3 regions of the Lottiidibacillus patelloidae genome follow, and region 2 is predicted to be linked to each of the others. Evidence: riboswitches for the same ligand, from Rfam matches in the RefSeq annotation. Region 2 holds a riboswitch; each other region holds the start of a gene.
The links. Region 2 has a riboswitch for thiamine pyrophosphate ahead of tenA (thiaminase II). Riboswitches for the same ligand answer to the same signal wherever they lie in the genome.
Positions count from the first base shown of each region.

Region 1: another riboswitch for thiamine pyrophosphate. It lies ahead of CIB95_RS08370 (ECF transporter S component); the one in region 2 lies ahead of tenA (thiaminase II).
Region 3: another riboswitch for thiamine pyrophosphate. It lies ahead of thiE (thiamine phosphate synthase); the one in region 2 lies ahead of tenA (thiaminase II).

Region 1 is NZ_NPIA01000003.1:344,643-355,710, forward strand. It holds gene CIB95_RS08310 (DMT family transporter) at 1-377, shown strand, start outside; gene CIB95_RS08315 (divergent PAP2 family protein) at 389-841, opposite strand; gene sspL (small, acid-soluble spore protein L) at 928-1,083, shown strand; gene CIB95_RS08325 (5'-3' exonuclease) at 1,160-2,032, opposite strand; gene CIB95_RS16340 (hypothetical protein) at 2,140-2,280, opposite strand; gene CIB95_RS08335 (VOC family protein) at 2,425-2,808, shown strand; gene CIB95_RS08340 (hypothetical protein) at 2,870-3,196, opposite strand; gene CIB95_RS08345 (M3 family oligoendopeptidase) at 3,231-4,922, opposite strand; gene CIB95_RS08350 (DUF4878 domain-containing protein) at 5,001-5,405, opposite strand; gene CIB95_RS08355 (DUF420 domain-containing protein) at 5,531-6,058, opposite strand; gene CIB95_RS08360 (energy-coupling factor transporter transmembrane component T family protein) at 6,214-7,011, opposite strand; gene CIB95_RS08365 (ABC transporter ATP-binding protein) at 7,001-8,482, opposite strand; gene CIB95_RS08370 (ECF transporter S component) at 8,496-9,101, opposite strand; TPP riboswitch at 9,201-9,306, opposite strand; gene CIB95_RS08375 (AEC family transporter) at 9,472-10,416, shown strand; gene CIB95_RS08380 (glycine--tRNA ligase) at 10,453-11,068, opposite strand, start outside.
Region 2 is NZ_NPIA01000001.1:214,300-225,367, forward strand. It holds gene CIB95_RS01215 (hypothetical protein) at 1-332, shown strand, start outside; gene tenA (thiaminase II) at 357-1,034, opposite strand; TPP riboswitch at 1,113-1,219, opposite strand; gene CIB95_RS01225 (aminoglycoside phosphotransferase family protein) at 1,346-2,293, shown strand; gene CIB95_RS01230 (glyoxalase superfamily protein) at 2,290-2,667, shown strand; gene CIB95_RS01235 (NUDIX hydrolase) at 2,685-3,092, shown strand; gene CIB95_RS01240 (SAM-dependent methyltransferase) at 3,151-3,852, shown strand; gene CIB95_RS01245 (TIGR00266 family protein) at 3,918-4,712, shown strand; gene CIB95_RS01250 (hypothetical protein) at 4,736-5,161, shown strand; gene CIB95_RS01255 (ornithine--oxo-acid transaminase) at 5,199-6,395, opposite strand; gene CIB95_RS01260 (DUF1516 family protein) at 6,555-6,920, shown strand; gene asnB (asparagine synthase (glutamine-hydrolyzing)) at 7,048-8,895, shown strand; gene CIB95_RS01270 (hypothetical protein) at 9,016-9,600, shown strand; gene CIB95_RS01275 (SDR family oxidoreductase) at 9,847-10,710, opposite strand; gene CIB95_RS01280 (histidine kinase N-terminal domain-containing protein) at 10,799-11,068, shown strand, end outside.
Region 3 is NZ_NPIA01000002.1:137,419-148,486, forward strand. It holds gene comGB (competence type IV pilus assembly protein ComGB) at 1-212, opposite strand, end outside; gene comGA (competence type IV pilus ATPase ComGA) at 212-1,261, opposite strand; tRNA gene CIB95_RS04655 (tRNA-Gln) at 1,370-1,444, shown strand; gene CIB95_RS04660 (DUF2626 domain-containing protein) at 1,548-1,793, shown strand; gene CIB95_RS04665 (class I SAM-dependent methyltransferase) at 1,847-2,971, opposite strand; gene CIB95_RS04670 (MBL fold metallo-hydrolase) at 2,984-3,625, opposite strand; gene CIB95_RS04675 (hypothetical protein) at 3,712-4,137, shown strand; gene CIB95_RS04680 (DUF2759 domain-containing protein) at 4,279-4,470, shown strand; gene CIB95_RS04685 (MTH1187 family thiamine-binding protein) at 4,499-4,813, opposite strand; gene thiD (bifunctional hydroxymethylpyrimidine kinase/phosphomethylpyrimidine kinase) at 4,826-5,629, opposite strand; gene thiO (glycine oxidase ThiO) at 5,647-6,759, opposite strand; gene CIB95_RS04700 (thiazole synthase) at 6,774-7,556, opposite strand; gene thiS (sulfur carrier protein ThiS) at 7,559-7,756, opposite strand; gene thiE (thiamine phosphate synthase) at 7,753-8,388, opposite strand; TPP riboswitch at 8,483-8,592, opposite strand; gene CIB95_RS04715 (M14 family metallopeptidase) at 8,639-9,826, opposite strand; gene CIB95_RS04720 (LTA synthase family protein) at 10,045-11,068, opposite strand, start outside.

The DNA.
Region 1 (11,068 bases), on a different contig from region 2:
TAATGTTAACAGTCATTCAGATTACGACCGTTTCCATATTAAGCTTTACCAGTTCTTTACTTTTTGAAGATTGGAAAAGTGTTTTTTCCTTACAAGTGTTGTTGAACAAAGATGTCATGCTAGCAATTGGAATTACTTCTTTCCTTGCTACTGCACTTGCATTCTTTATCCAAACATCTACACAACAATATACTACACCAACGAAAGTCGGAATCATTTTTGCAATGGAACCTGTATTTGCAGCATTAACAGCTTTTCTCTTTACTAGTGAGACATTAGGAAAATCAGCTATCATCGGATGTTTCCTCATTTTCTTAGGAATGATATTAGCAGAGCTTCCTGCTATTAAAAAATTAAAAAGATTAAAGCAAGCATAGCGCTTGCTTTTTTATTTTGATAAGGATGCACTAATTGCTCCTAGTAATACTCCAAGTACAGCTCCTCCAGCAACCTCTTCAGGTTGGTGACCAAGCATTTCTTTTAGTTCTTTTTCACGGCGTGTGTGAAATACTCCAGGGTGGTCGCCTGCTAACTTTTCTACTTCTTCATCTAAATCATTTACTTGAATAGCTATTTCACCAGCATGACGCCTAATTCCTTGTGCATCATACATAACAATTAATCCAAAAATTGTTGCAAGAGCAAAATCAACTGACGTAAATCCTTTTTTCAAGCCGACATACGTCGCTAAAGAAGAAACTCCAGCCGAATGAGAACTCGGCATTCCCCCTGTTGAAAATATTGTTTTAATAATCCCTTCGTCCTTGTCTTTTGCAAAAGGAATTTTCAATACTTGTGCTATTCCAATTGAACATAAAGCAGTAGCTATCGCACGATTCATCATCTCACCTCAATTAATATTGTTTTATTGCGAATCAGTTTCTATGCACATATTTTTATGGGGTTTTGCAAAACGTAATAATGGAGGTGAGTGAATTGGCAACTCATAAAAGTAATAAAGATAACCGTGGTTCAGTAGCATCAAGTGTAAATCCACAAGGACATAGTAAAGATGCCGGAATAGAAAATGAACCTAAGACAGAACTGGAAAACCGAGCTAAGAAACGGAACACGAAATCTTAAAAACGTAGAAGTGTAATAGTTGTTGATTTAACTTCCCTAAAAAAAAACACGAACTGTTCTCCAGTTCGTGTGATACTTAGCCTATTAATTTCATTAAATTCTTAAATTCAAGTTCTTCAAACTTAAACTTTACTACTTCAGGTATCATGTTCCATTCTGCTTCATCAATATTGCATTCTAAAGGTACGTCACAACGAATAGTAGCTAAGTCTCTTGATAAATGAAGCATATCAAGGTCTGCTTCAATTTTCTTACGGATTCCAGCTGATAATGATGATAAATTCTCTAAAATCCCTTCAATACTACCGTGTTCAGCTAGTAACTTTAATGCTGTTTTTTCTCCGATACCTTTTACACCAGGATAATTGTCACTCGTATCACCCATTAAACCTTTTAAGTCTATAAACTGAGCAGGAGTTAAGTTCTTCTCTTCCAATAGTGTATCTGGACCATAAACCGCATAATTTCCAATGCCTTTTTTCATAATAATTACTTTTATATTATCGTCGACTAGTTGAAGAATATCTTTGTCACCAGTAAGGATTTTAACCTCTAATTCTTCAGAAGCGTATTGTTTAGCAATTGTTCCGATACAATCGTCTGCTTCATAGCCAACCACCCCAATATTCGGTACACTAAAACTATCAACAACTTCTTTAACTAAATCAAATTGAGGAATTAACTCGACTGGCGCTTCATCTCGGTTAGCTTTGTATTCTGTATATTGTTCCGTGCGGAATGTTTTACTACCCATGTCCCAGCAACAAATAACATGACTTGGATTAAAAGTTTCGATCGAATCCCAAAAGTACTTTACAAATCCATGGACAGCATTTGTTGGCAACCCTTTACTAGTTTTCATAATGTATCCACTGAATGAAGATGCAAAATACGCTCTAAACAAAAGCGCCATCCCATCTACTAATAATAAAGATTTTTTTTCTGACAAATTAATCGCCCCTCTCCCATTTTCCAACTTCTATTTTAACATGAAATACATAAGAAAAAACCTCTTCCTGTAGAAAGGAAAGAGGTTCCAAATACTTACAAACTAATTTATTTATTTTTAGGATTACTCATTTTTTTCGTTTCTACTTCCGCATATGAAGCAAATTCTGCGTCTTGAGAACGTTTTTGCATTTGTTTTGCATTATTATTTCGCATAGCATTTGCATTTGCATTTTTAGTTTTACCCATTCTTCCACCACCCCTTTCCTAATGTTTCTACTATTTGTAAAATCAGTGTAAATCATTCGTGTTATGTTGCAGCATAAAATTAGATGTGTTAAAAAGTTATGCTAAACTGTAAATAGATAATGGAAGAGGAAAGGAAGAATTATGTTGAGGATTAAATTAACTAGTGTATTTGTAGAAGACCAAGAAAAGGCATTGAAATTTTATACAGAAGTTTTAGGATTTATTAAGAAGACAGAATTACCTGCAGGTGAATACAAATGGCTAACTGTCGTTTCTAAAGAAGGCTCTCAGGATCTAGAATTATTACTTGAACCAAATCAGCACCCTGCGGCTAAAGTGTACCAAAAAGAGATTTATGATGCAGGTATTCCAATTACTGCATTTGAAGTGGACGATATGGACAAAGAATTTATTCGACTAAAAAGTTTAGGAGTAAGATTTAAGCAAGAACCGATGCAAGCTGGTGATGTAACAATTGCTGTTTTTGACGATACTTGTGGAAACTTAATTCAATTATATCAAGCATGATGAGCAAGTTATAAAAGAGTAGATAAAAACGCAGGGAGATGGTATCCCTGCGTCTTTCATTCTATGCATAGTTGTTAACGACGAAATCGCTAAATTCTAAATAAAACCATGTAACTCCAAACATAATTATTAAAATAAAAATGAGAAGTAACCTTGCCATATCAAGGTTCGTATTTAACTTTAAGCTAAATACTATACCTAATACGACTGAAATTGGCAGTATGAAATATATGTGGCCATACTCCAATAATTGGCGATCTAATTGATAGCGAAGCACTTTTAATAAAGGCCATGTAGGATAATCAAAAGGGATAAGTTTTATGCTTAATGTAGCTAAGGCATAAAAACTTATGATAAATCCTATAATGAATTTTTTATAAGAAAACATTTAGGGATAAGCACTCCTATCCACATTATAAGATTTATTTTAAAGCATCCAATTCTTCTGAAATAAACTCCATTAATTCTTTTACCATCTTCGCAGAAAAATCAAAGGATATACCAGCTGTTTCATAAACTTCTGGTAACGATTTTGACTTTCCTAAAGAAAGTGCTTTTTTATAGTTTTCAACAGCTTTTTCTGGGTTTTCTTTGAATTGTTTGTACATTTGTACTGCACCAAGCTGAGCTATTACGTATTCAATGTAATAGAACGGAACTTCAAAAATATGAAGGGTCATTACCCAACGGTTTGCAAGTGCATCTTCATATCCTGAGAAGTCAGTATTACTTGCGAAGAACTGTTTTGCTAACTGATAAAACTTTTCGTTCCTTTCCTCTTTCGAATGCGAAGGATTTTCATACATCCAATGTTGGAACTGGTCAATTACCACTCCATGTGGCAAGAACTTAATTATGCCTTCTAATTGTTCTCTCTTTGCACGCTTTAAATCTTCTTCATTATCATAAAATTGATCCCATAAATGCATTGAGAATAACTCCATTGTCATACTCGCTAGCTCTGCAGACTCCATCGGTGTATCCTTATATTCAGAAAGCGGCAGTTGTTCTTTGTACATATTATGAATACAATGGCCCATTTCATGGACTAATGTTGTTAAATCTGACTGGTTTCCTGTAGCATTCATAAAGATGAATGAAAGATTAGATACCGGTAGCGGCGCACAAAAACCACCAGGTGATTTTCCTTTTCGGTTTTCTAAATCTAACATGTCTCGCTTATTCATTTCAGAAATTAAATTGCCGAACTTAGGATCAATTTTATTTAACATTGTTTCTGTTCCAGAAATTAATTCTTCTACATTTTTAAATGGTTTTAGTGGCAGTTTTCCTTCTGGTACTGCTTGTACGTCCCATGGTCTATAATTCGAAACATTTATTTCCGCTTGATGTTTTTTTTCTAATGCTTCTTTTAAAGGGACAACATGTTCTTTAATTGCAGCTGCTAATTCATGACAATCTTCTGCAGTATATGAGAAGCGCTCATATTTTTTAAACATAAAGTCTCTATAATTAGCAACATCAGCATTTTTGGCTTTTTCCTCACGAATCTTAATTAAGTCTGACATTATATCGCCTAGTTCATTATTTTTAGAAAGAAGCGATTCATGCACTAATTTCCAGGCTTTCTCACGCACAGTACGGTCACTATCTTTTAGAAAAACTGCCATTTGACTTAATGTTTTTTCTTCACCATTCCAGTTAACTGTTAAGCTTCCCGTAATCTCAAAGTAACGCGTAGAAAGTTTTTCCTCTTCTACCTCTAGCTGAATATTATCTTCTCTAAATAAATTAATAGCATTTTCTTTACTTAGTATGTATTGCTCATAATAACTAGTATCTAAAGCATGGCGAAATTCACTATTGTAAAATTTCTCATCATACTTCGCTGTATACTTTTTTATTAATGGCTGAATAACTTCTGAGTCATGTTGGTAAGCCTTCTTAATGTCTTGATCTGTATTATCACATTGTAAGGCAATATAATGTCCAGTTAACGTTTCTTCAATTTCTTCAAGGACAACTGATTTATCTTGCAACCATTGGACTAAATCACTTGTTGACTTTATTTCTACATTTAAAAGCGTTTCTAGCTTATCCTTAACGAGGTTCTCATCATTTAGAGGTATATTTTCTTGATAAAATTTTTTCATTTAATACCACACCTATTCTTATTATTAGTTATACATAGAAATAGCTCCTGCCAATTGACAAGAGCTACAATAAACTTTCTATAGGTTTTCTGAAATAACCCACCATTTATCGTCTCTTTTCAGTAGTTGAATTTGTGCTTCCTTTTCAGTAGCCATACCATCAACAACGATTGTAACAGTAACGTTTACGATTTTTCGACCGTCTTCTCCATCTTCAGTGGAACCCATCTCATATGAATGAAGAATTTTATCATTTTTACTAGCCTCAGCCGTTTCCGTCATTTCCTCTATTGTTGTACCTAAGTAATCCGCAATTTCTTGTAGATGTTCTTGGTCTAACAAACTAACCATTGCCTTAATATCTTGTTTTTTCATTGATTTTAAGTACAATTCTGCTGTAGCTTCGGGTGAATCTTGATTATTACAAGCCATTAATACAACTGTCATAAATAAAAGTGTCATCATTACTACCAATTTTTTCATATTTTATCTCTCCTCTATGAAGTAAAATCACTGTAAGCCTATCTTACCATAAATATATTAGATTTTTCTGCAAAATTATATGAACAATAAAAAAAAGCCTCCACTTAAAGTGAAGGTACTACAGTTTAGTAATATGGTGAAATCATTAAATATACAATTACGCCTGTTAAGCTTACATACAACCAAAGTGGCATAGTCCATCGAGCAATTTTGCGATGTTTTTCTACTTGCATCGTAAATCCTCGAACTACAGTCGTAAGTGCTAGAGGTACGATTACAATTGCTAATAAAATATGAGAAATAAGAATAAAGAAATAAACATATCTTATAAATCCTTCTCCACCAAAAGGTGTAGACTCTGTTAAGTAATGATAAGTAACATAAGATAGTAAAAATAACGCTGTTGTAGAAAATGCTGCAATAATAAATCGTTTGTGTAAAGTAATATTTTTCATTTTAATAGCGTAAAGTGCAGCTAGTAAAAATACAAATGTAAAACTATTAAAAATTGCATTAAACATTGGTAAGATAGTGACATCAAATCCTGTCTTCCCTTCATACCCTGGGAGGAAAAATAGGATTGCAACTAATGCATTAATAGCTATTGTTAAAATGACAATGATTGGTGTGTAGTTTTTAGTATTTTCATTCATTGGCGTCCTACTCCTTTAAACTTATTATACAATTAGTAGCATACATGAGAGGATAATAGAACGCAATAAGAAAGAGAAGTTCTAATTAATAAGAGAACATATGTCAACTTGGCTTTATTTATTTTCAAGAAAAAACTCACAAAAGATTTGTGAGTTTAATGACGAACATCAATAACTTGGAAATATGGAAATTGTAACCCGATATAATAGGTAGATATTATGATCAATATCATCAACGTGATAAAGTATAAATCCACCCTAGAAAAGCCTGTTATATAATAATACGTTCTATTTTTAGCTGCAGAAAAACGTTTTGCTTCCATTGCTACCGCTATTCGATGTGCACGACGAATACTTTGTGAGAATAGCGGAATAGTATAGCGTTTAAGGCGTAAATAAAAGCTAGTTAATCCCTTACCACTCTCTGCACCCCGGACTTTTAAAGCATACCTTAACGTTTGCAATTCATCGAATAATATAGGTAATAATCGCAATGCTGCCATAAAAGCATAAGCATATTTTGGACTTACCTTTAATTGTTGCATTAAGGAATAAAAGAGCATTACTGGGCGTGTTGTTAATGCAAACAAAAGACTTAATGACGCGAATACTAACGCACGAAAACCAATGTGAATCCCTCTGAATAAACTTTCTTCACTCACTTTCACTAATGCCCATTCAAATAAGACATTGCTACCTTTTCCAAACATAATCATCGTACTTGCAGTTGAAATGAAAATCAGAAAAAAAGGGATACTGAATAACAATATTCGTTTTTTTGGATGACCTGTCATAAAGAAAAATACGGCGTATAGGACGATCGCTAAGTTAATCATCACATTAGGGTTATGAATAAATAATACTGTAAGGAAGATTACAGTTAATAAAATTAATTTTAGACTTGGATTAATTTTATGAATCCAAGTTTCTTTAACAACGAGACTATCGTACATAGAGCTCGCTCCCCTCTAGTGACGCAGGTCTTTCACGCTTCCTAACCTCGTAATCTTCAGTTAATATTCCTTGTTCAATTTGCCAAACCCTAGTTGCAAAGTGTTCAACAATATGAAGATCATGGGTAACCATAATAATCGAAGTACCGTTTTCTTGCAATAACTGAAGGTGTTCTAAAATCTCAAACGTATTTTTTGCATCTTGACCAAAAGTTGGTTCATCAAGTAACAATACTTTTTGATTTTTTACAATTGCTGTTGCGACACTTAACCTTCTTTTTTGCCCAATTGATAATTGGTACGGGTGATTTTCTGCAAACGCCGTTAATTGAAATTGACGTAATATTTTCTCCACCCTTGGCTTTATTACTTTTTCCGGAACTTGATCTATTCTTAAGGTAAAAGCAACTTCATCATAAACTGTATTTGTAACAAACTGATATTCCGGATTCTGAAAGACAAAGGACATCTCTTCAGTTAGTTTAGTTCTTTTTGAAACTACTTTCTCAGCAAATTCATACGTTCCACTAGTTTTGATGAGTTGCATTAAGGCATGTAAAAACGTGCTCTTACCAGCTCCATTTTCCCCGATGACAGTAATCCATTCCCCTGGTTTTACTGAAGTAGAGGAAACAGCTATTTTTATTTCTTTCCCTCTATATCCTTTAAAATCATCAAGTTTCAATAAATCAGACTGCTCATTAAAGTGGATTTCTTGCTGATAACTCTTTTGTTTGCTATTTATATATTCATTCCAAACATCTGGATACCAAATACCACCACTAATTAGTTCCGCTTTATTATTAGCAAAAACATCCTCTTTTTTACCATCTGCGATAATCTGTCCATTACTGTTAAATAAGATAATTCGGTCTACAAAATCAATAACTTCATCTATTTTATGCTCAACAATAATTACAGTTTTATCTTTACTAACGTCCTTAAGTGTTTGCCAAACTTGCTTTGTACCTTCGGGGTCTAACATTGCAGTCGGCTCGTCTAAAAAAAGAACTTCTGGGTCTAATGCCAAAACAGATGCAATGGCTAGCCTTTGTTTCATTCCCCCAGAAAGATGTTGAATATTTGTGTGCAAGTTCTCTAAACGAAGATTTACAGTAGCGAGCAGTTGTTCAATACGTTCTTTCATTTCAGGTTGAGGAACTTGTAAATTCTCTAGAACAAAGGCAATTTCTTCATCAACAAAGGGCATACAAAATTGACTTTCCGGATCTTGAAATACATAAGCCCAAGATTCTGGAACATTAATACTCTCAGCTTTCATTGGCACTTCTATAGAATTTGGAATAATTCCAGCCATGACTTGTAGTAACGTCGATTTACCACAACCAGATGGACCAAGCATTAATACTTTTTCGCCTTTGCGAAAACAAAGGGATAAATCCTTAAATAATAAGGATTCTCCCCCTGGAAATTTTAGTCTTAATTTATCTACACCATAACTTGATGTCATAAGATACTCCTTTTTAATCTTCTAATGCCTCATAGTCTTTTTGCTCTACTGGGCGAACTAGATTAGTTACACCTGTAAGTTCTAATGCTTTAACGATAGCATATGCAAAAATACCAGCAATAACAATTGCCCCTAGTGTACGTGCACCAATCATAATTAATAAATTCCATAACGCTAAATCTACGATATACCCATTGAAGTAATCGACAACAAGTGACCCAATTGTCGCACCAATTGCAGCTAATGAAACAACAATTACTGAAAAACGTTTATAGCGGAATGCTGCAAAAACAAGTTCTGCTCCAATCCCTTGTATTAGACCATAAATTAATAATGGAACTCCATAAGGGCTTCCAAGGATAAACTCTCCACTAGCAGCTACTAATTCTGCAATAATTGCTACACCCGGCTTACGAATCACTAAGAATGCAATAGTTGCAGCAATAAACCACATACCATAAACAAGCTCGTTAATATGAAAGCCAAATGGAGTTACGAATGCATAAAATTGTGCCCACAATACGTAAACAACTGCAAACACTAATGCAATGACAGCGGTTACTAATATATCGGCTAATGTTAACTTACTAGATTTTCTTTCTGATACACTATTATTCATTTTAATCTCTCCCCTGAAATTATATTTGAACAATAAAAAACCTGCACTATAGATCCAGTGCAGGCAAATATGTATAAGTTGACTATCGCAGTATTAAACGTTATCGACTTATTACTTCCTTGCGCTGGTATTATCCAGATCGAGTTTTGAGGGTTAGCAATAACATTGCCTCTCAGCCAAATAGATGGCACCCCTAGTAATAATTAGTTGGTTTTTTATTGTCGCTTTCATTTTATCGGTTACTTATCTTTTTGTAAATAGTTAATTGGTTAGAAAAGAAAAATCTCCTCTATTTTTTGTTAAATGTGTATAAATAGCCCTCACCGCTCTTGTCCTATTGCAATAGAATACATGGGAGGGATTTTTAATTATGATAAGTTTTTTTTCAATCTTTAACGAATTTTTTGTTTTATTTCTCATTGCTTTTATAGGATTCAGTGCAAAGTGGTTTGGAATATTTAATAAAAAAATTGATTTTGCTTTTACGCAAATCATATTATTTATTACATTACCTCTGTTAATCATACATTCACTCGACTATAAAATTAGCTTGTATATCTTCAAAGATTTTTTATGGTTAATCTTATTGTCAGTTTTCATATTATCTATAGCAGTAATAATTGCACATTTTTTAGTCAAACCTATAAAACTGTCTAGTTCTAGAAGTGGTGTTTTTCAAGCGTTGATGATATTTGGAAACCAAGGGTTTATTGGATTCGCACTTTGTTTTCTTTTATTTAAAGAACAGGGCATTGCCTACGCCACTATATTTAATTTATTCTTTTTAATATTGATTTGGACATATGGCGTCTATTTAGTTGCCCGAGATAAAGTTAAACTTCCATTATGGAAGCTCCTGTTTAATCCAGGCTTAATCGCTACCTTAATCGGCCTTATTCTTATTACGACTCCATTAACACTTCCATACACGATATCTAAATCATTTCAACTGATTGGATTGTGTACTATTCCACTATCAATGCTGTTCATTGGAAGTTTGCTTGGAAATATTAAAAAGTCAGACTTATATTGCTATTTAAGATATTATCCGCTTTGGTTGCTTGCTTTTATGAAATTATTACTATTACCATTACTCTTATTCCCATTTTTATTACTACACATCTCATATGAAGTTATAATGGTCGCAATTATATTAACAGCAACACCATCAGCACCAACAATTGCATTGTATGCAAAATCATTTAAAGCGGATTATCGTTTAGCAACGGTAGGCGTATTTATTACAACACTTCTTGCTTGCTTAACAATTCCATTCCTGTTTTGGCTAGCATCATATTTGTTTTGTATATTCTAAAAAAGTACAGAGCTTTCACTCTGTACTTTTTTCATATTAAAATGAAGTTTTCTCTTCTAAGAAGCTCTTTAAATTTGAAATTGCCATCCTTTTTTGTTCCATCGTGTCACGGTCACGAACTGTAACCATACCATCTTCTTTAGAGTCAAAGTCATACGTAATACAATAAGGTGTTCCAATTTCGTCATGACGGCGGTAACGTTTACCGATTGAACCAGCATCATCATAATCAACCATAAAATGTTTAGCTAACTCTGCAAAGACATCTCCAGCCTCTTCTGAGAGTTTTTTAGATAGCGGGAATATCGCTGCTTTATAAGGTGCTAACGCTGGGTGGAAACGCATCACAGTTCTACTAGAACCATCTTCTAACTCTTCTACTTCGAATGCATCAATTAAGTAAGCAAGTGTTACTCTGTCAGCTCCTAATGATGGTTCGATACAATAAGGTACATAACGTTCATTAGCTTGTTGATCAAAGTATTCAAAGTCATCTCCAGAATGCTCCATATGGCGTTTTAAATCGAAGTCAGTTCTGGAAGCAATACCCCAAAGTTCTCCCCAACCAAACGGGAATTTATATTCAAAATCAATAGTCGCATTACTGTAATGAGAAAGCTCATCAGCATCATGTTCGCGAAGTCTTAAGTTA
Region 2 (11,068 bases):
TTATTATTGATATCATTGGTTTTATAGTACGATTTATTATTGGGCTTTTGGTAGATTTGTTTATATGGAAGAAAATTAGAAATATATTTTTTTCGCATGAAAAAACTGTGTTAGAGCTACAAAAAGAATTATCATGGTTTAGAGAATTTATGAATGATCCCAGATATGACCATATTATATTTAATAATTATGAAGTTAAACGATATTTAGCAAATGGGAATAATTTAGATAACCTTTATGATAGTGAACAAGAAAAGGAAGTTTTTAAGAATCTCGTTATGAAAGAACATAAAAGGTATGTTGGCATTGGTATGGATAAAGGAACTTCCTAACGCATTAGGAAGTTCCTTATTGTTTTATATAGAAACTTTATTTTCAGACCACTTTTCTAAAGTATAAGCCATCTCCCAGAAGTCTAGTTCATAGTAGCTACTTATGATAAAGTGTTCTTTCATTCTTTCACGATCTTTTTCTGACACAGTTTCGGCAATCGCATCTAGTCGATTAATTTGCTCTTCAACTAACTCTCGGAACCACTCCCCACCATAAGCTGCAATCCATTCTTGATAAATCGGTTCTTGTGGAGATTCGTCTGTAAGGCGTTCACCAACCTCATAATACAACCAATAGCAAGGTAAAATGGCTGCAATAATGTCTCCGATATGACCTTCATAAGCCGCGCGGTACATATGGGAAGTGTACGCATATGCAGTCGGTGCAGGCTTAAAGTTCTCCATTTCCTCTTTTGTAATTCCTAAACGCTTACTAAAATTTTCATGAAGCGATAACTCTGCTTCATACGTTCCTTGCGCATGTGCAGCCATTCTTGCTGTCGTATGTAAATCACCTGCTTTAGCCGCTCCTAACGCTTGAACTTTTGCAAAGTGTGTTAAATAATAAGCATCTTGCATCACATAGTACCGGAAGTTTTCTAACGGTAAATCTCCTTTCCCAATTCCCTTGACGAAAGGATGGGCAAAACTTGCTTCCCAAATAGCATTTGCTTCATTTCTTAGCTGTGCTGAAAATTTCATACAATCACTCCTCATTGTTTTTAAAAATAAAAAACCACCTTCAATTATTTGAAAGTGGTTGTAGAAAACGTTATACATAACATTTATACACCACTTCCCTACGCTAGTATGAACTAGATCAGGTTCAGAGGGTCTTAAAGTAGCACTTTAATCTCAGCCTTTAAAAGGCTCCCCTAGTGGACAAACTATTCTATTATTAGTAAAATTTTCTAAATAAAGGATAACGATAGATAAGTAGAAAGTCAAATTTGTTTACAATTTAATATACGAAAAGAAGAATAAAATATGACAATAAAAAGAGAGATGAACAAATGCACAATTTATCAATCGATGTATTGAAGAATAATATTACAAGCATCCTATCAGCTAATAGCATTTCTTTAATCCAAAAAGGATACTCTAGTGATAAAAAGTATCTCGTCTCGTTTGCGGATGGCCAAAGAAATCTACTTAGAATAGGTAAGATTGAGTCTTACGAGCGAAAGAGCGCAGAAATAAAGGTATTGCAGCAGGCAAAACGATTCGATGTACAGTGCCCAGAACCAATAGAGATAGGAAAATTTAAGGAATTAGGTTTATGTTATTACATCGTATCCTATATTGAAGGTGAAGAAGCACGAGAATACTTGCCCCTTTTTACAGAGGATGATCAGAAAAAAATAGGAGTTTCTGCAGGAAAAGACTTAGCAAGGATTCATCGTATACCAGCTCCAAACCACATGAACTCATGGTATGAACGGGCAATGAGTAAACATTATCGCTATACAGAAGCATATAAGACATGTGGCATTAAACTATCCAATGATGAAAAAATTTTGGCTTACATAGAAGAGAATAAACATTTATTAAAAAGTCGTCCAAATCAATTACAACATGATGATTTTGGTCCTAGTAATCTAATTATTAAAGATAAAAAGTATAGTGGAGTCATTGATTTTAACAATTTTGATTGGGGCGATCCATACCATGATTTCGTCAAAATTGCATTATTTACTACTGAAATAAGTATTCCTTTTTCCATTGGACAGTTGAATGGCTATTTTAATGGAAAAATTCCAGAAGATTTCTGGAAGCTTTATTCCGTCTATGTTGCGATGGTTTTGTTCTCATCAATAATATGGTCGCAACGCTTTGCGCCAGGTCAATTAGAAGAAATGAAAACTAGGCTTGAGAGAATTATAGAAGAGCATCACAATTTTGAACTTCAAAAACCTACATGGTTTACACAAGAAAACGATGAAACGGAGAATGTACTATGAAACCTTATGGATATAGCCTTAAATCAGTAACACCAATTTTTCGTATTTTTGATGTTGAAAAAGCAATAGCGTTTTACACAGGATATTTATCATTTCAAGTAGATTGGCAACATCAGTTTGAAGAAAACTTTCCAATTTATATGCAAGTCTCACTAAATGGCTGTATCCTTCATTTCTCCGAACATCACGGTGATTGTAGTCCTGGTGCAGCAATTAGAGTTGAAATAGTTGGGATTGAAGCGCTCTACGAGGAATTATCTACAAAACAATACAAATATGCCAAGCCCGCTATTGAAGTTACTCCTTGGAATACAAAGGAAATGCAAGTGACAGACCCGTTCGGAAACAAAATAAATTTCTATGAAAATATGTAAAAAAGGGGATATACATAATGACACCACCAAAACATATCGTTTCAGCGGCAGCTATTATACTAAATGATAAAAATGAACTCCTATTAATTAAAGGGCCGCGTCGAGGTTGGGAAATGCCTGGCGGACAAGTGGAAGAGGGAGAGTCTTTGAAGGAAGCGGCCATTCGTGAAACGAAAGAAGAATGTGGATTAGATATTGAAGTGACAAAATTTTGTGGCGTGTTTCAAAATGTAAGTCGCTCGATATGTAATACATTATTTTTAGCGAAGCCAATCGGCGGTAACCTCACGACAACAGATGAATGTTTAGATTATGGTTTTTTTCCGATTGAAGAAGCATTAGAGATGGTCACTCACAAAAACTTTAGGCAACGATTTGAATATTGTTTGGATGAAGAAAGACAGCCATTTTATATAGAGTTTTAATAAAGATATTAATAAGAGAATATAGTAGTTCTATTAGTGGAAGGGAGTTAATACGTTGATGGATGAAAAGATTTTAAACAATGATCAATTATATAACTTGTTAGATTCATTACTAAGAGATCCTATAGTCTTTTGGGATGATTTTTATGAAGATCGTGATAAGAAAATCCCTTTTTTCAAAAACTCCCCTGATGAAAATTTAGTCGAATATTTTAGAGATGGATTAAATCCTACACTAGTATTAGAGATTGGTTGTGGACCTGGTAGAAATGCAATATATATGGCAAAACAAGGGTGCGAAGTTGATGGGCTAGATCTCTCAAAAGCAGCACTTAAGTGGGCACAAGAAAGAGCAGATGAGGCAGGGGCCAATATTAATTTCATTTGTAAATCTTTATTTGATTTTAATGTAGAACCATATACATATGACTTCATCTACGACAGTGGAATGTTCCACCACCTTGCACCGCATAGAAGGATCACATATTTAAATAAGATTCGTAAAGCTTTAAAACCTAATGGTTATTTCGGGATTGTTTGCTTTAATACGGATGGTGCCCCAGCAAGTACTGATTGGGAAATTTATCGAGATAGAAGTTTAAAAGGCGGAATCGGTTACTCAGAAGAACGTTTTAGAGAAATATTTGAAGAACACTTCAATATCATTCATTTAAGAACGATGAAAAATACGCCACCTCAAAGTGGAATGTTCGGAATAGACTTCTTATGGACGTCATTAATGCAAATTAAAGGTGAGTGATAAATAAAGGAGCTATTACCTGCTCGTAGAATTATATACATATAACGTATATAAGAGGTGAGAGTATGAATGCACATGAAATAGAATACAAGCTTTATGGAGATGACATGCAATTCGTCGAAATTGAATTAGATCCAGGTGAAAGTGCAGTTGCTGAAGCTGGCGGTATGATGATGATGGAAGACGATATTGAAATGGAAACAATCTTTGGGGATGGTACAGAAGTAAAAGGTGGATTATTCGGTAAACTAGTTGGTGCTGGAAAGCGATTAGTAACTGGTGAGAGTCTCTTTATGACAGTCTATACAAACGATGGAGGAGTAAAAAGACATGTTTCTTTTGCCGCTCCATACCCAGGAAAAATTATACCTGTTGATTTGAGTGAACTTGGCGGAAAGGTAATCTGTCAAAAGGATTCGTTCCTTTGTGCTGCAAAAGGCGTTTCAATTGGCATAGACTTTCAAAAAAAATTAGGCGCAGGTTTCTTTGGTGGAGAAGGTTTTATTATGCAGAAGCTTGAAGGTGATGGGTTAGCATTTTTGCATGCAGGTGGAACAATTCATCGTCGTGAATTACAGCCTGGTGAAAGACTTCGAATAGATACAGGGTGCCTTGTTGCATTAACAAAAGAAGTGGATTATGACATTGAATATGTTGGCAAAGTGAAAACGGCCCTATTTGGTGGGGAAGGATTATTTTTTGCAACAGTTAAAGGACCAGGTACTGTCTGGATTCAATCACTTCCTTTCAGTCGCTTAGCAGATCGAATCTTTGCTAGTGCACCAAGTAATGGCGGGAAATCGAAAGGTGAAGGCAGCGTCTTAGGTGGAATTGGTGACTTACTTAACGGTGATGATTAATAGAACACGAAAGGGGGAGTTAGATGTCTGAAAAAAAGCCAATAAATTATCGCATAGTATTAGTGATGATTATCATTTTTATATACTCCCTTTTCCTTATATATTCTGGATTGAAGGATCCAATAGCTATAATTGATGTCATTATAGGAGTAGTACTTTTAATCGGAGTTTTTACTTATTTGCCTAGAGAACTTAGAACTACAAAGGAAGATATCATGCTGAAATGGGAAAAGGATCGTGAAAAAGGGAAAAAGTATTTCATCTTCATTCATGGACCTGCTTTCTACAGTTTCCCACTAGCGATAGTTTTGGAAATTAGTGATGGGACTCATACGATACAGGGGTTTATAATAAAATTAGCAATCTTTTATGTCATCGGTATGCTTATGGGATTATACACTTACTCAAATTCTGAGGACAAATATAAAAGATGGAAATATGATCAATAAAAAATCGCTTAGGATACCCCTAAGCGATTTTGCAGTCTTAAGCTGATAAAATTTTACGAATTCGCTCTAGCGCCCAATCTAGTTCTTCTTTTGAAATTACTAGTGGTGGAGCGAAACGGATAACATTTTCATGCGTTTCTTTACATAATAAACCTTCTGCTTTTAGTGCTTCACAATGACTACGTGCTGGCTCGTTTAATTCAACACCGATAAATAATCCTTTACCGCGAACTTCTTTAATAACTGGATTATCAATCTTCTTTAACTCATCCATAAAATAAGTTCCTAATTCTAATGAACGATCTGCTAACTTTTCGTCAACTAACACGTCAAGTGCAGCGATTGAAACAGCACAAGCAAGTGGATTACCACCAAATGTAGACCCGTGAGAACCAGGCTCAAATACACCTAAAATATTACGATCAGCAGCAACACATGAGATAGGGAATACACCGCCACCTAATGCTTTACCTAAAATGTACATGTCTGGCTTGAAACCTTCCCAGTCAGAAGCGAACATTTTTCCAGAACGACCTAATCCAGCTTGAATTTCATCAGAAACGAATAATACGTTTTCTTGCTTACATAAATCATATGCAGCTTTTAAGAATCCTTCTGGAGGAATGATAATCCCTGCTTCACCTTGAATTGGCTCAATTAAGAATGCTGCAGTATTCGGTGTAATCGCATTCTTCAATGCTTCTAAATCACCATAAGGAATAATTTTTATCCCAGGTAACATTGGTCCGAATCCACGCTTATATTCATCATTAGAAGATAAAGATACAGCAGTCATCGTACGCCCGTGGAAGTTATCCACACATGCGATAATTTCCGCTTGGTTCTCCGCAACACCTTTTACATCGTATGCCCAACGACGAACAGCTTTTACCGCTGTTTCAACCGCTTCAGCACCAGTGTTCATTGGTAAAACCATTTCCATGTTTGTTAGTTTAGCAACCTTTTCATACCAAGGTCCTAATTGATCGTTATGGAATGCACGAGACGTTAAAGTAATTTTATCTGCTTGTGCCTTTAATGCTTCAATAATTCTAGGGTGACGATGTCCTTGGTTTACTGCAGAGTATGCACTAAGCATATCCATATATTTATTTCCTTCAGGATCTTTTACCCAAACACCTTCTGCTTCAGATACAACGATTGGCAGTGGGTGATAGTTATTTGCGCCATATTTTTCAGTGACTTCAATTATGTTATTTGTTTTTGTAGTCATAATATTACCTCCAATTCCTTATTATGTAGACGTTTCCATTATAACAATCATTTCTTACGTTTGTATATTCCTTTTCCCTCTTCCTTATTATGCGTTCCTTTTCTACAATAAAACATGATATGATAAGAAAAAAGTTATCTATACATAGGAGGATAAAAAATGTTACATGCACACGTGTCATCTTGGATAATGGTATTGGTATTATTTATTGTTGTTTTACTTCTGCATAAGCTTGGTAAAGCAAAAGGTGCGAAAATTACACACATGGTATTGCGCTTATTTTTACTTTTAACTGCAATTACAGGAATAGGGATGGTTTTTCAATATCATAGCTATTCAGCTGTTATGGTAGCATTATCATTGAAAGTAATTCTTTCTCTTTATGTACTATTCTTAATTGAAAAGATTTTAGTTCGTACGAAAAAGGGAACATTAGAATCACATTATTGGATTCAATTTATTCTTGTCGTAGCAACAATCTTATACTTAGGTTTAGGTGTATTACCATTCTCGTTTATGGGATAATACTTAGCACTGTAAGAGCTGTAGACATATGTCTACGGCTCTTTTTCTATATCGACATGCAATAATAAATCTCTCTTGCATACAATAAATACAGCTTGAAATGGCAGAAAACGAGAGGGAGAGTAAAATGTGTGGAATTACAGGGTGGATTGATTGGAAGAGAAATCTAAAAAATGAACAGTCCACAATCATTAAAATGGCGGACAAATTAACAGATCGTGGTCCTGATGATGGAAGAACGTTTTGCGCTGATCACGTTGCATTTGGACATCGTAGATTAATCGTTGTAGACCCAAAGGGAGGTCTTCAACCGATGTCCCGTCAAAAGGACAATGAAACATATACAATGGTTTATAACGGTGAGCTTTATAACACAGAAGATATTCGGAAAGAGTTATTAAAAAGAGGCTATACGTTCGAATCGCATTCTGACACAGAAGTATTATTGACTGCTTACATCGAATGGAAAGAAAAATGTGTCGATCATTTAAATGGAATTTTTGCATTTGCGATATGGACACATAACGAAGAAAAACTCTTTATTGGTCGAGATCGTTTAGGTGTTAAACCGCTCTTTTATTATGAAAAAGATGGGGCATTAATTTTTGGCTCAGAATTAAAAGCAATATTAGCCCATCCGAGTGTGAACGCAGAAGTTGATCAATCAGGCTTATGTGAAATTTTCGGTTTAGGTCCGTCGCGTTCTCCAGGGCACGGAATTTTTAAAGATATAGTAGAATTGCGACCTGCACATGCGCTAACATACACGAAGTCTGGGCTAAACGTTTGGCGTTATTGGAATGTGAAAAGTGCACCGCACAATGACAATGTCGAAGAGACAGCAGAAAGAATAAGACATTTATTCGTCGATACTGTAGAAAGGCAGCTCGTCGCAGATGTTCCCGTTGCAACATTTTTATCTGGTGGGGTAGATTCTAGTGCAATAACGGCAATTGCTTCTAACTACTTCGAAAAAGAAAATCGCGGACGACTTCATACGTATTCGATTGATTATATCGATAATGATAAATACTTTAAGGAAAATGAATTTCAGCCAAATAGTGATGGACCTTGGATTAAGAAAATGTCAGAGGCCTTTAATACAGTTCATCATAACTGTGTCATCACAAACGAAGATTTAGCAGGGTATTTAAAAGAAGCAGTAACTGTTCGTGACCAACCGGGGATGGCAGATATTGATTCATCATTATTATGGTTTTGCAAGAAAATTAAAAGTGATGTTACGGTTGGCTTATCAGGAGAGTGTGCCGATGAGATTTTTGGAGGGTACCCATGGTTTCACCGCAAAGAAGACCTAGAGCGTGAAGGTTTTCCATGGATGCGTTCAACAAGTGCTCGAAGAGGTTTACTAAATCCTTCGTGGCAAAAAAAGCTTGACTTACAAGGTTATGTAGAACAGAAATACAAGGATACAGTAAAGGAAACTCCCCATGTTGATGGAGAAAGCAAGCTTGAAAGGCAAAGACGAGAGTTATTCTACTTAAACATGCTTTGGTTTATGACTACACTTCTAGATCGAAAAGACCGAATGAGTATGGGAGCGAGTCTTGAAGTTCGAGTTCCATTTGCAGATCACCGGTTAGTCGAATATGTTTGGAACATTCCATGGGAAATGAAAATGCTTGATAATCGTGAAAAAGGGATTTTAAGAAAAGCGTTAGAAGGTATTCTTCCCAATGAGATTTTATATCGGAAAAAGAGCCCATACCCAAAGACACACAACCCATATTACACAAAAGCAGTTGTAAGTTGGATGAATGAAATACTCGCTCAAAAAGATGCACCACTATTTGAATTCTTTAATCGTGATAAAGTAAAAGAAATCGTTGATTCAGAAGGAACAGCCTTTAAAGAGCCTTGGTTCGGTCAATTAATGACTGGTCCACAACTTATAGCTCATTTAGCGCAAATAAACTTTTGGTTTGAACATTACAACGTATCAGTTAAGGCGTAGTAATAACCTCTTTAACAAGTATTCTCTTGTTACGGAGGTCTTTTTTTATTGTTGTTAGGTGGCATTTACTTAACACTTCATGTATAATCACTTTGATTGATTACATAAGGAGTGCTTATTATGAAAGGTATATTAATTTCAATTGTTGCTGTTATTTCTGTCGTTTTAGCAATTGCTTATACTGATAATCCGATTAAGATGACATTAAATAAAATTATTGAGGAATCAGAACATCCAGAGTTAAGTGATATTAAAGATTTAGCAAAAATGAGAACAGTTACTCACTTTGGAAAAGTGGAATCAAACCTTCTTGAAGGTGTCGGTGATGAAACTGGGTTTCAAGGGTTTATTGGAGAAAGCACAGCTTTTGTAGTGACAAAGCGCCAATTAATTGAGCCTAACCCTTATATTGTTATTTTTTCAGGTGGAGAATTACCAACAGATGAGCAGACTTTGGCACAGATTACACAAACTGTTGAAGGGTTTACAGAATTAGTAGGAAAACCGGAAAAGATAGAGATCATCTCAACCCATGAAGTTGTCATTAATAATGGGAGTGGGGAAGAAACATTAGGAACTTTCTATAAGGTTATGTTTGAAGCTAAAGGACAAGGCTTTATGCAAAAGGTGTTAACATTTGTAAATGAAGACGGAAATTACATTCATACGTTTTCCAAAGGACATAAAAAGTTAGAAGATTTTTAAGACAGATACGAGTTTGTATCTGTCTTTTTTATGCTTCGTAGAAATTGGAAGGTGAGAAATTGTGAAATTAGGGATTGCTTCAGCTTTTCTTAGTTGATCCAGCTTCAGCAATCAACGTCTAGAAAACTTCACACTCCTCATTTGCGATAAGTCGACATCGAAGGTCCTAGCCCTTCGTGTCTCCTTTATCTCATTCGAAGTGTTCCAGTTTTTACGCCGTTAAACGATTGCTTCAGCTTTTCTTATTTACCCATTCACAACAGTTCCACCATTTACATGCAGCATTTGCCCACTCATATAAGAGGAGTCTTCAGATGCTAAAAATACATAGCTTGGTGCAACTTCAAATGGTTGTCCTGCACGCTTCATCGGTGAACTTGTACCATGCGTCGCTGTTTTACCTGCTGAAAAGCTAGCTGGAATGAGAGGGGTCCAAATTGGACCTGGAGCAACACCGTTAACGCGTATTCCTTTACTCATTAATGATTTCGATAATGAACGCGTAAAAGTTACGATTGCTCCCTTCGTAGCAGAGTAATCAAGTAATTGATCATGCCCTTCATATGCTGTAATTGATGCCGTATTAATAATTGTACTTCCTGTTTTTAAATGAGGAAGCGCAGCTTTACTTAAGTAAAAGTAGGAAAAGATATTTGTTTGGAACGTCTTCAGTAATTGTTCAGCTGTAATATCATCTAATCCTTTTTGTGGATGTTGTTCAGCTGCATTATTAACTACACAATCAATCTTTCCAAATTGTTCAATCGTATGTTTAACGATTGCCTGGCAAGTTGCTTCTTGTCCAACATCCCCTGGGATGAGCAGACATTGTCGTCCTTCCTTTATGACTAATTGTTTCGTTTCTTCTGCATCTTGGTGTTCATTTAGATAGCTAATGACAATATTTGCGCCTTCTTTTGCGAAAGCTATTGCGACTGCTCTCCCAATACCACTATCTCCGCCGGTAATAATCGCCACTTTATTTAATAGCTTATCACTGCCTTTTTGGTTCGGATTAATAGCGGTTGGTTTTGGGTTCATCACTGCTTCAATGCCGGGTTGCACGTTCTGGTGTTGTGGGGGTTGTCCACCTTGAGTTTGCAATCTCATCATCCTTTCTTATTCTTGTACTTATCTATGAAACCAATTAATGTTAAAATAATTAAAAGCTACTTTATTTAGATAAGGGTGGGAGCCAATGGATAAAAGTAACTATGTTGATTCAATCGTTTCATTACTAAAAAAAAATGAAGATGAATTAGTTGAAAATTGGTTTAATCAGGCTTTAATTAGCGAATCTGAGCCCTATCTAAACGAGATGGTCCAAAATGGGCACACAACAATTAATATGATAATTAAATACTTAGAAAATCCTAATATAATAAATAACATTGCAGCTTTAACTGAAAAAATTGCTCGTGAACGAGTTGATGCTAATGTTAATATTGGAGATTTTGTGTTTAACATT
Region 3 (11,068 bases), on a different contig from region 2:
AAGGCCAAGATCATGTTTGGAAAGTGGAAATATTTTAAGACAATATAAAGTGGTTCTCCTTGTTTTAAGAGCACAAGCATTTCATTCGTACATTTTCTTATTTTTTCATTCTCTAAAATCCCATATAGCTCAATGGCTTCATATAACGAATAGCCCTTTTGTAACATCGTACCTATTCTATCCAAGAATATTGCCATTTCCTCTGTTTTCATTAGCCTTCTCCAATTATTTGGTAGTAGTTTTCTTCAGGAATATATCCTAATGCAATTCCTTTGCACAACTCATGTTTTAATTTTTTATATTTACTTTTATTTGTTTTCATTAAATTATTAGTTAATGCTTCCCCAGCCAATATTTCCACGATTCCAGAACGTCGTAACTTTCGATGGACCTTACACAATGGATGACAGTTTTCTTCACAAAATGGACAATGTAGTTTTACTAAACGCTGCGCAATTATTCCAATGAGTGATTGCTGTAAGTCAAAGTTACTAATACCAAATTCAGCAAACCTTTTAATACAGCTAGCTGTATCATTTGCATGCATCGTAGTGAATACGAGTTGCCCTGACATACTCGCACGAATTGCTGCTTTAGCTGTTTTTGCATCCCTAATCTCACCAACCATAATAATGTCAGGGTTGTGGCGCAATAACGCTTTTATAATACTTTCATAAGTTATACCTGCCTTTTCATTAATTTCAACTTGTGTAAAGCAGTCACTTTCTGTTTCAACCGGATCTTCGATTGTTACAATATGTTTTTGTTCCATTTCATAAAGATCTTGAAGCATTGAATAGAGAAGCGTTGTTTTCCCACTCCCTGTTGGCCCACAAAGAATAATTAACCCATGTGGATTATTTATTAGTTTTGTCAACCTCAAATAGCTATTTTCAAATAAGACTAATTCCCTTATTTCCCTCGGAATAATTTTGGGGTGAAACCGAATGACTAAACTTTCTTCTCCACGTGTCGGAAGGGTTGATAATCTTAAGAAGTAAGCTCCACTATTCAACTTAATTTGCATTGAACCTGCTTGTGGGAGTCGTTTTTCGCCAATATCCATCCGAGCAAGAAACTTTAAATGTGCAATCATCTTTTCTGCTTTCTTCTTCGGAAGAGGATTATCCATAAAAAGGTCACCATCAACACGAAATTTGATTGCATAATGATCGCGTTTAGGAATGATGTGTAAATCAGAAGCACTCAGGTATATTGCTTTGTTAACCAGTAGCTCTACTGATTCCTCAACATAAGACAATGAATCACCTCGCTTTCAAACAGTGTATATATCTATACCCACACTTTTAAAAAAATTAATCATTTATTGCATAGAAATTTTATAAAGGCTTATAATAATAACTGTTATTGGGCTATAGCCAAGCGGTAAGGCAACGGACTTTGACTCCGTCATGCGTAGGTTCGAATCCTGCTAGCCCAGCCATTTTTACAAATTAGACATAATTTTGACACCTCTAATCGTTTACATATTAGTAATTGGGATTTATAATAGTATTGTTATAAACGAGTAAGGGAGGGACTTACATATGGATCGTATGTTTCGTGTATTAGGTTTTTGGACTGGTGTTATCGCTGTAATGGCATACGTAGGAAATATGGAAGGTTTTGCAGTATTATTCTTCGCACAAACTGTAACTTTCGTATCACTAGGATATTTAAACTTGTCTGAGCGCGTTTACATCTACATTTTTGGAGCTTATTTAACCTTGTTTATGGTTGGATTTACGTATTATACAATCTTTGTAATGCCTGTTGGTGGAGGATCTCACTAAAACAAAAAGACGATCGAGCAAAAACATTTTGCTTGATCGTCTTTTTAGTTATTTTAATAACTATTTGCATTTTTGACAAAACTCCACTTTTCTTCCTGGTTCATCTTTTTCGATTGGACAAGAACTCGAAATGAAGATGAAATCCCTCCGGCAGTAATAAATTGTCTAATTGCTCTATTTTGTCTACTTATAGGAGAAAATGGATCCGTGTTTGCATTATTTTGCAAGTAAGTTAGTATGCCAGCAGCTAGTAAAAATTGATCTTGCGGTAAAAACAATACATTTTTCAAGCCTTGATTTTGTCCAACTTCTTTTAAGGCATCGAAGTGAATGTGTGTTGTTAAGTCCATTTCTCCTGGCGTTGTTAAAGGATTATCAATTAGCGTATGGTTTGAAAATCCTCTTAAACTTCCATTTCGATGCTGTCTTTGTCCCCACTCTGCATTCGTATAGCCATAATCAATTGTAAATATTGTTCCTTTGTCCAGCCAATCACAAAGATCTGCCATATAAGAAGTCATCGCTAAAGGAATTTCTAACCTTTGTCCATTGTTGAGCTTACCGTAATATATTTTGAGCCATTTAAGAATCTTGTCGTCTGTACAAACTTCTTTTGTCTCCATTAACTTCCCTTCTTCATTTAGCGAAACAAAGATTTCTTCTAATAGATCACCTTGCTCGACTACATGCACAGGAAAGGCATCAAAAAGTTCATTAGAAAAAATGATTCCGTTCATGTTTGGTTTACTTACTTTGGCTTCTTCGAGTGAAGCAAATTGCATGACCTTTTCCATTGGTAGTATTTTCTGCTGCTCTTTACGATGATAGGGGCTACTTTCAATGATGATATACGTTAGTTCATGAAAAAGTGCTTCATTTGTATGTTTTATTTCTTCTAAAACAGTAGCCGCGAACTTTCCAGTACCTGCACCAATTTCACAAATTACTTTAGAAATGCTTTCCTTCTCAAAAACTTCAATAAACGCTTTGGCAATGACTTTTGCAAAAATGCCATGAACGTTAGTACTCGTATAAAAATCCCCTGATTTTCCGATTTTCTGCTTTTCTTTCATATAGTAGCCTGCTTCGTTATCGTACAATGCAGTTTGAATGAATGTTGCATAGCTAATGCACTGTTTAGGATCTTTTTGTATTAAAGATTTTATTTTTTGTTCCATCACTTCCATAGTTTAAAAACCATTTAAGAATGGATTACTATCCATTTCTCTTGCAATTGTTGTAAGATTTCCGTGACCAGAAGCTACTTTTGTTTCTTCAGGTAAAGGTAACAGTTTATTATGGATGGAATGTAACAACTGTTGATGATTGCCTCCAAACAAATCCGTTCTACCGATACTACCTAAAAATAATGCATCACCTGAAAATACAATTGATGCTTCTTCAAAGTAAAATGATATGCTACCTGGTGAATGACCTGGTGTCTCTAGTACTTCGAATGTAAAGCTTCCAATCGTCATTTTTTTCTCGCCAGCTATTATTTTGTCAGCTTTATTTACAAAAAGGTCTGGAATCATAGGGTATTTCGCTGAACCATTCATTTCAGGATTATTGAGCCAATGTTCCTCCTCTTTATGAACGTAAACTGGGATGGAATATTTCTTGCGAATATCATCCACTGCCCCGATGTGATCAAAATGTGTGTGTGTTAAAAGGATTGCTATCGGTTGAATTGTATTACTTTCTATCCATTGGCTTAGCTTATTAGCATCACCACCTGGATCAATAATTAATGCTTCATTTTTATTTCCTTCATTCCAGACGATATAACAATTTGTTTCAATTGGACCTAAAGGCATTCTTTCCCATTTAATCATGATAAAATCCTCCATTGCGATTGATTACTTTCTATTTTACACTTTATATAAGATGAAAATAAAGATAAAGGGTCGTGAGTTTCGTGGAAAAAAGGTACGGTGGCGTTTTACCAGAAGAAAGTGAATCTCAAATTAGTAATATTTTTGACCGTGATGATGAGTTACTAATTTTTAAAAGGTTCACCGATATGGAAAGTATCGAAAGTGAAATGGAAGAAACATATACTCTAATTCAATTACAAGCACCCATTTTGAAGAGTACATTTAGTGACTATGGATTTGTTTCACCTAAAGCAAATCATTATTTATATGATGACATGGTGCGAGGGTTTACCATTAGAAGCGAACATAAAGATAATATAAAAATGGCTCTTTTTCAGATTGAAGAACACTTAATTGCTGTCGAAAATGCTTATGACCAACCTATTTATTTTGTTGATAAAAAATTATCTACACTTATTGAAAAATATAAGTTGGCTTACGAAGTTGAAATTATCTTTATTACGTAAAGTACTACTCGACAAATGTTTCAAAAAGATTTAAAATGGATACGTATTGAACAACCTCGAAGTTACATAATTAAGGATAACTTCAAACAAAAACGGACAAAATAAAAAAAATTTCCGAACGTAAAAGGGAGGTATTGCATCGTGCCTTTTATTATTATTAGTGCATTAATTACAATCGTATGTTTAATTGCTGTTTTCCGCGAACTAAAAAGAAAGAACTTTTTAGCAGTTGGATTTGCTGGATTATCATTTATTGTTTTCGGTTGGTTCACAGTAATGACGATTATTAGTTTAGTTACTCATAGTGGCCCAGGTGTTCCTGGCCCTCACTAAAAACGAAAAAAGTCCATCAATGAGTCAATCATTGATGGATTTTTTTATGAACACTTTCCATTTTACTTTCCAAAGTAGCTCTTTTATCACGACGATCATCTATTCGAATATTCGTTGCCACGCGATCAATCCCTTTTAGAAAGGGAAGTTCATGCATCGCTCTTACTACTGAAAATAAATCATCTAACTCTCCTTCAATTAATGTGTTCATCGGAGTTAACTGATATGTTATCTTATACTTTTCCTTGTTTTCTTCTAAAAAGTTTTGCATATTTGCGACATAATCACTAACGCTAGCCCCTTTAGTTCCTATCGGAATAATTGTAACATCGACAATGGCCATATATAGTCCTCCTTAACGAGTAAGTTCTTTTCTGTAAGCCCCATGATTTGTTGGTCCTATACCTTTTCCAATAGCAAGCCCTTCTGAAATCGCAGAAGTAATGAATGATTTAGCAGTTGAAACTGCCTCAGAAACAGAGTTTCCTTTTGCAAGTTCGGCAGTAATTGCTGCAGCAAACGTACACCCTGTACCATGGGTATGTTTTGTATTTATTCTGTTATTAGTATAGTATGAGTAAGTTTTTCCATCAAATAATATGTCAATAGATTGCTCGTGATTTAGATGACCACCTTTTACAACGACGTTTTTAGCACCTAACTTATATAGTTCTAATGCCGCTTCTTCCATTGCCTCAGTAGAATTAATGTCGCTCCAACCAAGTATTGCACACGCTTCAGGAAGGTTTGGTGTAATTACTGTAGCTTGTGGGAGCAAATGTTTCTTTAAAGCTTCAATTGCCTCGTCTTGTAACAATTTTGCCCCACCTTTTGCGATCATAACCGGGTCAACAACAATATTTTCTACTTTATAATCTTTTAATAATCGAGATACTAATTCAATAATTTCTTTTGAAAAAAGCATACCAGTTTTAACAGAGTCTGCCCCAATATCACTTAGAACAACATCTATTTGTTTCTCTATAGCTTCTAATGTTTGGGGATAAACACCATGTACTCCTAAGGTATTTTGAGCTGTTATTGCTGTTATTGCACTCATACCAAAAACATCTCTTTCTTGAAATGTTTTTATATCAGCTTGAATTCCTGCTCCGCCACCACTATCGGATCCTGCAATAGTTAATGCCTTTGCTTTCATTTCTGAATCACTCCTTTTTAATATGTAAACCTATCAGGTGCAAAAGCTTCTAGAGGAACAACAGATTTTTTTCCTTCAACTAAATCTGCTACAATGTTAGCAGTTATCGGGCTAAGTAAAATCCCATTTCTATAATGACCACAAGCAAAAATAAAATTTTCCGAGTTAGGATGGTGGCCAATAAAAGGAAAACCATCTTGTGTTGCAGGTCTTAATCCTGCCCATTTGGAAAATGGTGCCTTGCTTCTTAACATCGGTAATACCTGAGAGTTCCAATTTTTCAAACGTTCAATTCCTTTAATTGTAGGAGCTGTATTAAACCCCGCTATATCTTCAGAAGCACCACAAACTAGCGTATTGTTTGCTTTTGAGACGAGGTAGCCTTGACTCGTATAGACAATGTGATTTAAGTGTTTGTCTAATTGATCATACGCACAAATTTGCCCTCTTATCGGAAAAACTGGGATTGCTAGATTCAGATATTTTTCCCATTCATTTGACCATGCACCTGAACAAAGAACAATGATGTCGCCACTATATCGATTACCATGTTCATCTTTTACAGTGCACCTTTCCAGCTCATTTTCTAGCATTACTTTTCCACAGTTCTCGTGAATAGTAACCCCGATGTTTTCACATGCCTTCTCCAAGGCGATTAAGTAATCTGGTGCATAAAGATGACTTTCTTCTGGATAATATAAACCTGCAACTGCATCTTGGGAAAGAGACGGTTCCAATGTTCGAATTTGTTTAGCTGTTAGTTTTTCTGCTTTCACTTGAAATTTTTTCTGCCAATTCATGCGCATTTCTATTTTTAACATGTCAGCTTCATGAAAATAGGCATGTACGGTACCACTTGTTGTATATTCGAATGAATGATTTGATTCTGTCATTACAAGATCTTTCCATTTAGAAAAAAGACGTAAACTTGATAGACAAAGTGTAAAAAAATCATCAGGGTCTTCTTCAATTTCAGAGAAAGGTGCTAGTAATCCGGCCGCAGCACCAGAGGCTTGCCCACCACATTTTCCTTTTTCTAAGAGAATCACTTCATGCCCACGCATTTGACATTCAAGTGCAGTAGAAAGTCCGATTACTCCTGCACCGATAACAATAATTTTCTTACTCATCACCCACACACTCTCTATTCATTTAACGTTAAACTTTCCAATCCACTACTTGCAGTCGCATACCTTTTTTTGGCAATTCTTCCAGCCATATAAGATAACCGACCTGCTTCTATTGCAAGTTTCATTGCCTCTGCCATTTTTACTGGGTCTTTTGCTTTGGCAACGGCTGTATTTAACAAAACTCCATCAACTCCGAGTTGCATTGCTTCTACAACGTCTCTTGCACTACCTAGCCCTGCATCGACTATAATTGGGACATTGGCCTCTTCAACAATTAAGGAAATGTTATATGGGTTTAAGATTCCAAGTCCGGTTCCTATCGGTGATCCACCTGGCATGACAGCTGCAGCCCCGGCTTCTTCTAATCTTTTACATAGAACCGGATCGTCTGATGTATAAGGTAAAACGACAAACCCTTCATTTGCTAATTGCTCTGTTGTTTTTAATGTTTCAATAGGGTCTGGGAGCAACGTCTTTTCTGATACACTTATTTCAACTTTAATCCAATTACTTAATCCTGAAGCCCGAGCTAATCTTGCAATACGAATTGCTTCTTCAGCATTTTTTGCACCAGATGTATTAGGTAAATAAGTAAACTGTTTCCCTTCAAAATGCTGTAAAATTGCGTCTTCATTTGGGGCATTTAAATTTACTCTTCTTAAGGCAAATGTAAGAACATCCGCACCCGAAGCTTCAATCGCTTTTTCTTGTATGTATGGATTCGGATATCTTCCTGTACCTAAAAATAATCTAGACTTTAATTCCGTTTCTCCGATTACTAGTCTATTTTTATTCATGATCATCCACCTCCGACAAAATGAACAATTTCAATATTTATATCCTCTTTAATTAGTTCTTCGTTCCAATTGCTACGGTCAATGATTTCGCCATCAATTTCAATAACAATTAAACCAGGGTTTAGCTGTAATTCTTCTAAAAGTTCCGAAATAGTAAGTGCTGTTACAACCTTCTTTTCTCCATTTATCGTGACATTCATTGGTTTACTCCTTTATATTTAGCAATTTTATCTATGAATTGCTCACACGTTTCTTTGACAGTTGTACTACCAACAATTTCACTTATTGCACAAATTCTTGTAGCTCCTGCTTGCAAAACTTCTTCCACATTATGAACTTTTATTCCACCAATCGCTACGAATGGAATCGATATCTCACTCGCAACTTGGCGGACATATCTTGTCGTTACAGGATCGACTACGTCTTTTTTACTTTTCGTCGGAAAAACTGGCCCTACTCCGATATAATCTGCACCATCTCTCTCTGCTTTTCGTGCTTCACTTATATGATGTGTGCTAATACCGATTATTTTATCGTTTCCTAGTATCTTTCTAGCTTCCAGTAAAGGTAAGTCACCTTGCCCAAGATGAACTCCATCGGCACCAACAGCGATTGCGATATCAATGTGGTCATTTACGATGAATGGCACGTTATATTTTTCTGTTAATACACGAAGTTTTTTTGCTTTTTCTAAGATTTCATTTTTGCTACTATTCTTATCACGTAACTGGATAATATCAACACCGCCTAAAATTGCTTCTTCCATCACTTCCACGAGGTCTCTTCCTTGATGAAATTCCTCTCCAGTAATGGCATATAACGAAAATTCCACTTTTTTCTCCCCCTTTTTCCATAAAAAAACCGCCCTCCATAAGCGGAAAGCGATTTTTACTAAATATGCCTATCTATTTTTCTATGAAAATAGCATAGCACAAGTCCGACTTCCCTACGCTGGTATGATCCAGATCAGGTTCATAGGGTAAAAGTCAGTGGACTTTTTCTCAACCTACCTACATAGGTACCCCTAGTCTTAAATATTCATCTACTAATAGTATGACAGTGTTTGAAAAATATGACAACCTTTACATATATAAACTAGCAGCTAAAATTCCTTTTGTATCTTCATAAATTTCATCAAATTGACTTAATGGCAATGGATTCACACCTTCACCTAATTCAATGGTAAAACCAGGCTTTCGCCAAACTTGGATAAACCAGTCCTTATATCCCGCATAACTATCGATCATTTGTACGGACTTATAGCCACTTACACGAGAAAATTCAGCTGCTAACTTTTTGGATTCAGGTGGCTCAAGTCCTTTATATCCCCAATAAAACTCTTTGCCCTGCGTGTGTAATGCTACTACTCTGTCAAAGTTACTATGCGCCGTTACATTAGCCATCACAAGTGCTTCAGGTTCAGATAACGGAAAATAACCAGGAAAGTCTCTAGGTGCTGGTACTTGTGGTTTTCGTGGTACTTCTAAATGCCAATCGGCTGGAAATTGATTATTTAAATCGACACCACGAATATTTGCTTTCCAATCTTTATATGAGTTTTTCCCTTTATTTAATTGTTGTACATAAGAGGAAAAAGGCCCTGCAGCTTGCGCTCCAAATAACACTAAATTAACACCATCGGGATTCACCATTGGAGTTATCGAAAGCTGCGTTTCTTTAAAGAGCGATAAAGCACTTCTTCCACTTATTTCTTCATTATTAGCTAAAGCTAGTGCATATTCATTTAAAAAATAGATTAGAACATTAGTTGTAATCCATTCATTCGCATGAAAGGAGGCATTAATATGAACTCTTTTTCTACCAGTTCCTACAATTACTTCGGGTATATCTTTACCTAGGACAGATTTACCTAAGTTTCTCGTAAATAAAAATGGATATAAATACGTTAATTGCATCAAATAATGCATTAGTTTCTCATAAGAGATAGGTTCATCTGGATCAACAATAAGTTTTTTTATTTTGCGGGGAATAATGATTATTTGTCCTGGATAAAGGTATTTGCTTGAAAAGATTCGATTTACTATACAAAGTGCATTAATATTTATTCTATACTTAGCTGCGATGGAATGTAGCGTGTCATTATGCTTTGTCTGATAATAAGCTGGCATATAACCTGGAATTTTAATTTTATTTGCTTGAGGAAACCACATGTTAATGTTCCCGTTAGAAGCTGCTATAATTTCTTCAGGGACTTCAAATATTTTACTATAATATTCAAAATCTGAGCCACTATACGCACTTACAAACATTCTCTTTCAACTCCTTCCACTACTTACATATATGCAATGGAAAAGGAAAGATATTCTTATTATAAAAACCCACAAATAGTATTTTGGTAATACAAAAGGAAAAATAGCAGATTCCTTTCATTTTACTCGTGATAACTGCATTGTATTATTTGAGAGTTAGATTGATAAGTTTTATTTTTTAATAAAAAAAAACTTTGGCATATGCCAAAGCTTTTTATTTATTGTTGATATTTAAAATTTTCCGGTTTATTTAAAAAACGTAACAAGTCACCATAAATAATTTGATCGGAATATTGTAAGTGTTGTCTAGATTTTTCCCTATAAGGCTCACAGTTACTAATATCTGTTATTTCACCTGTTGCTTTGTCATAACAGTTGCTATCTGTAAACAAGTAATCTTCCATAATGTAGCTGCCATCTCGGAGTACTGCATACGATTCGCGATTTTCTGCCAATAAATCTGTACCAAACATAATGTCGTTCGTCGTCTCAATACCTAACAAATGAAGTATTGTCGGCTTAACATCGATTTGTCCACCTACTGAGTCAATAACTCTTGTGTCTTTATGACCAGGAATGTGAACAATAAAAGGTACTCGTTGTAATTGAACTGTTTCAAATGGTGTAATTTCTCTATCTAACCATTTTGCCATCGCGTCATTATGGTTTTCTGAAATCCCATAATGATCACCATAAAGGATAAATATAGAGTTTTCATATAATCCGTCTGCTTTTAAACGGTCGAAAAATATTTTTATTGATTCATCCATATAGCGTACAGTTGGGAAGAAACGGTCGACTGTTCCATCTCCAGAATCATAACGATCTACATAACTTTCCTCTTTACTTAATTTAAACGGATGATGATTTGTTAAAGTAATAAATTTAGCATAAAATGGTTGCGGAATATCTTTCATAATGTCTGCTGACTGGTTAAAGAAGTCGATATCTTTTAATCCCCACCCTACAGAATTTTCTTCTGTAATATCATAATACCTTTGAGAGAAGTATTGATCGTATCCCAATGTAAGGTACATAATATCACGATTCCAGAAACTTTTGTTGTTCGCATGGAATGATGCTGAATAGTAACCCTCATCCTTTAATATTTCAGGTGTCGCTTTATATTCGTTTTGAGAATGTGTGAAATATACCGCACCACTAGGTAATCCAAATAAAGAGTTATCTACAATAAATTCGGCATCAGATGTCTTCCCTTGTGATGTTTGATGATAGAAATTA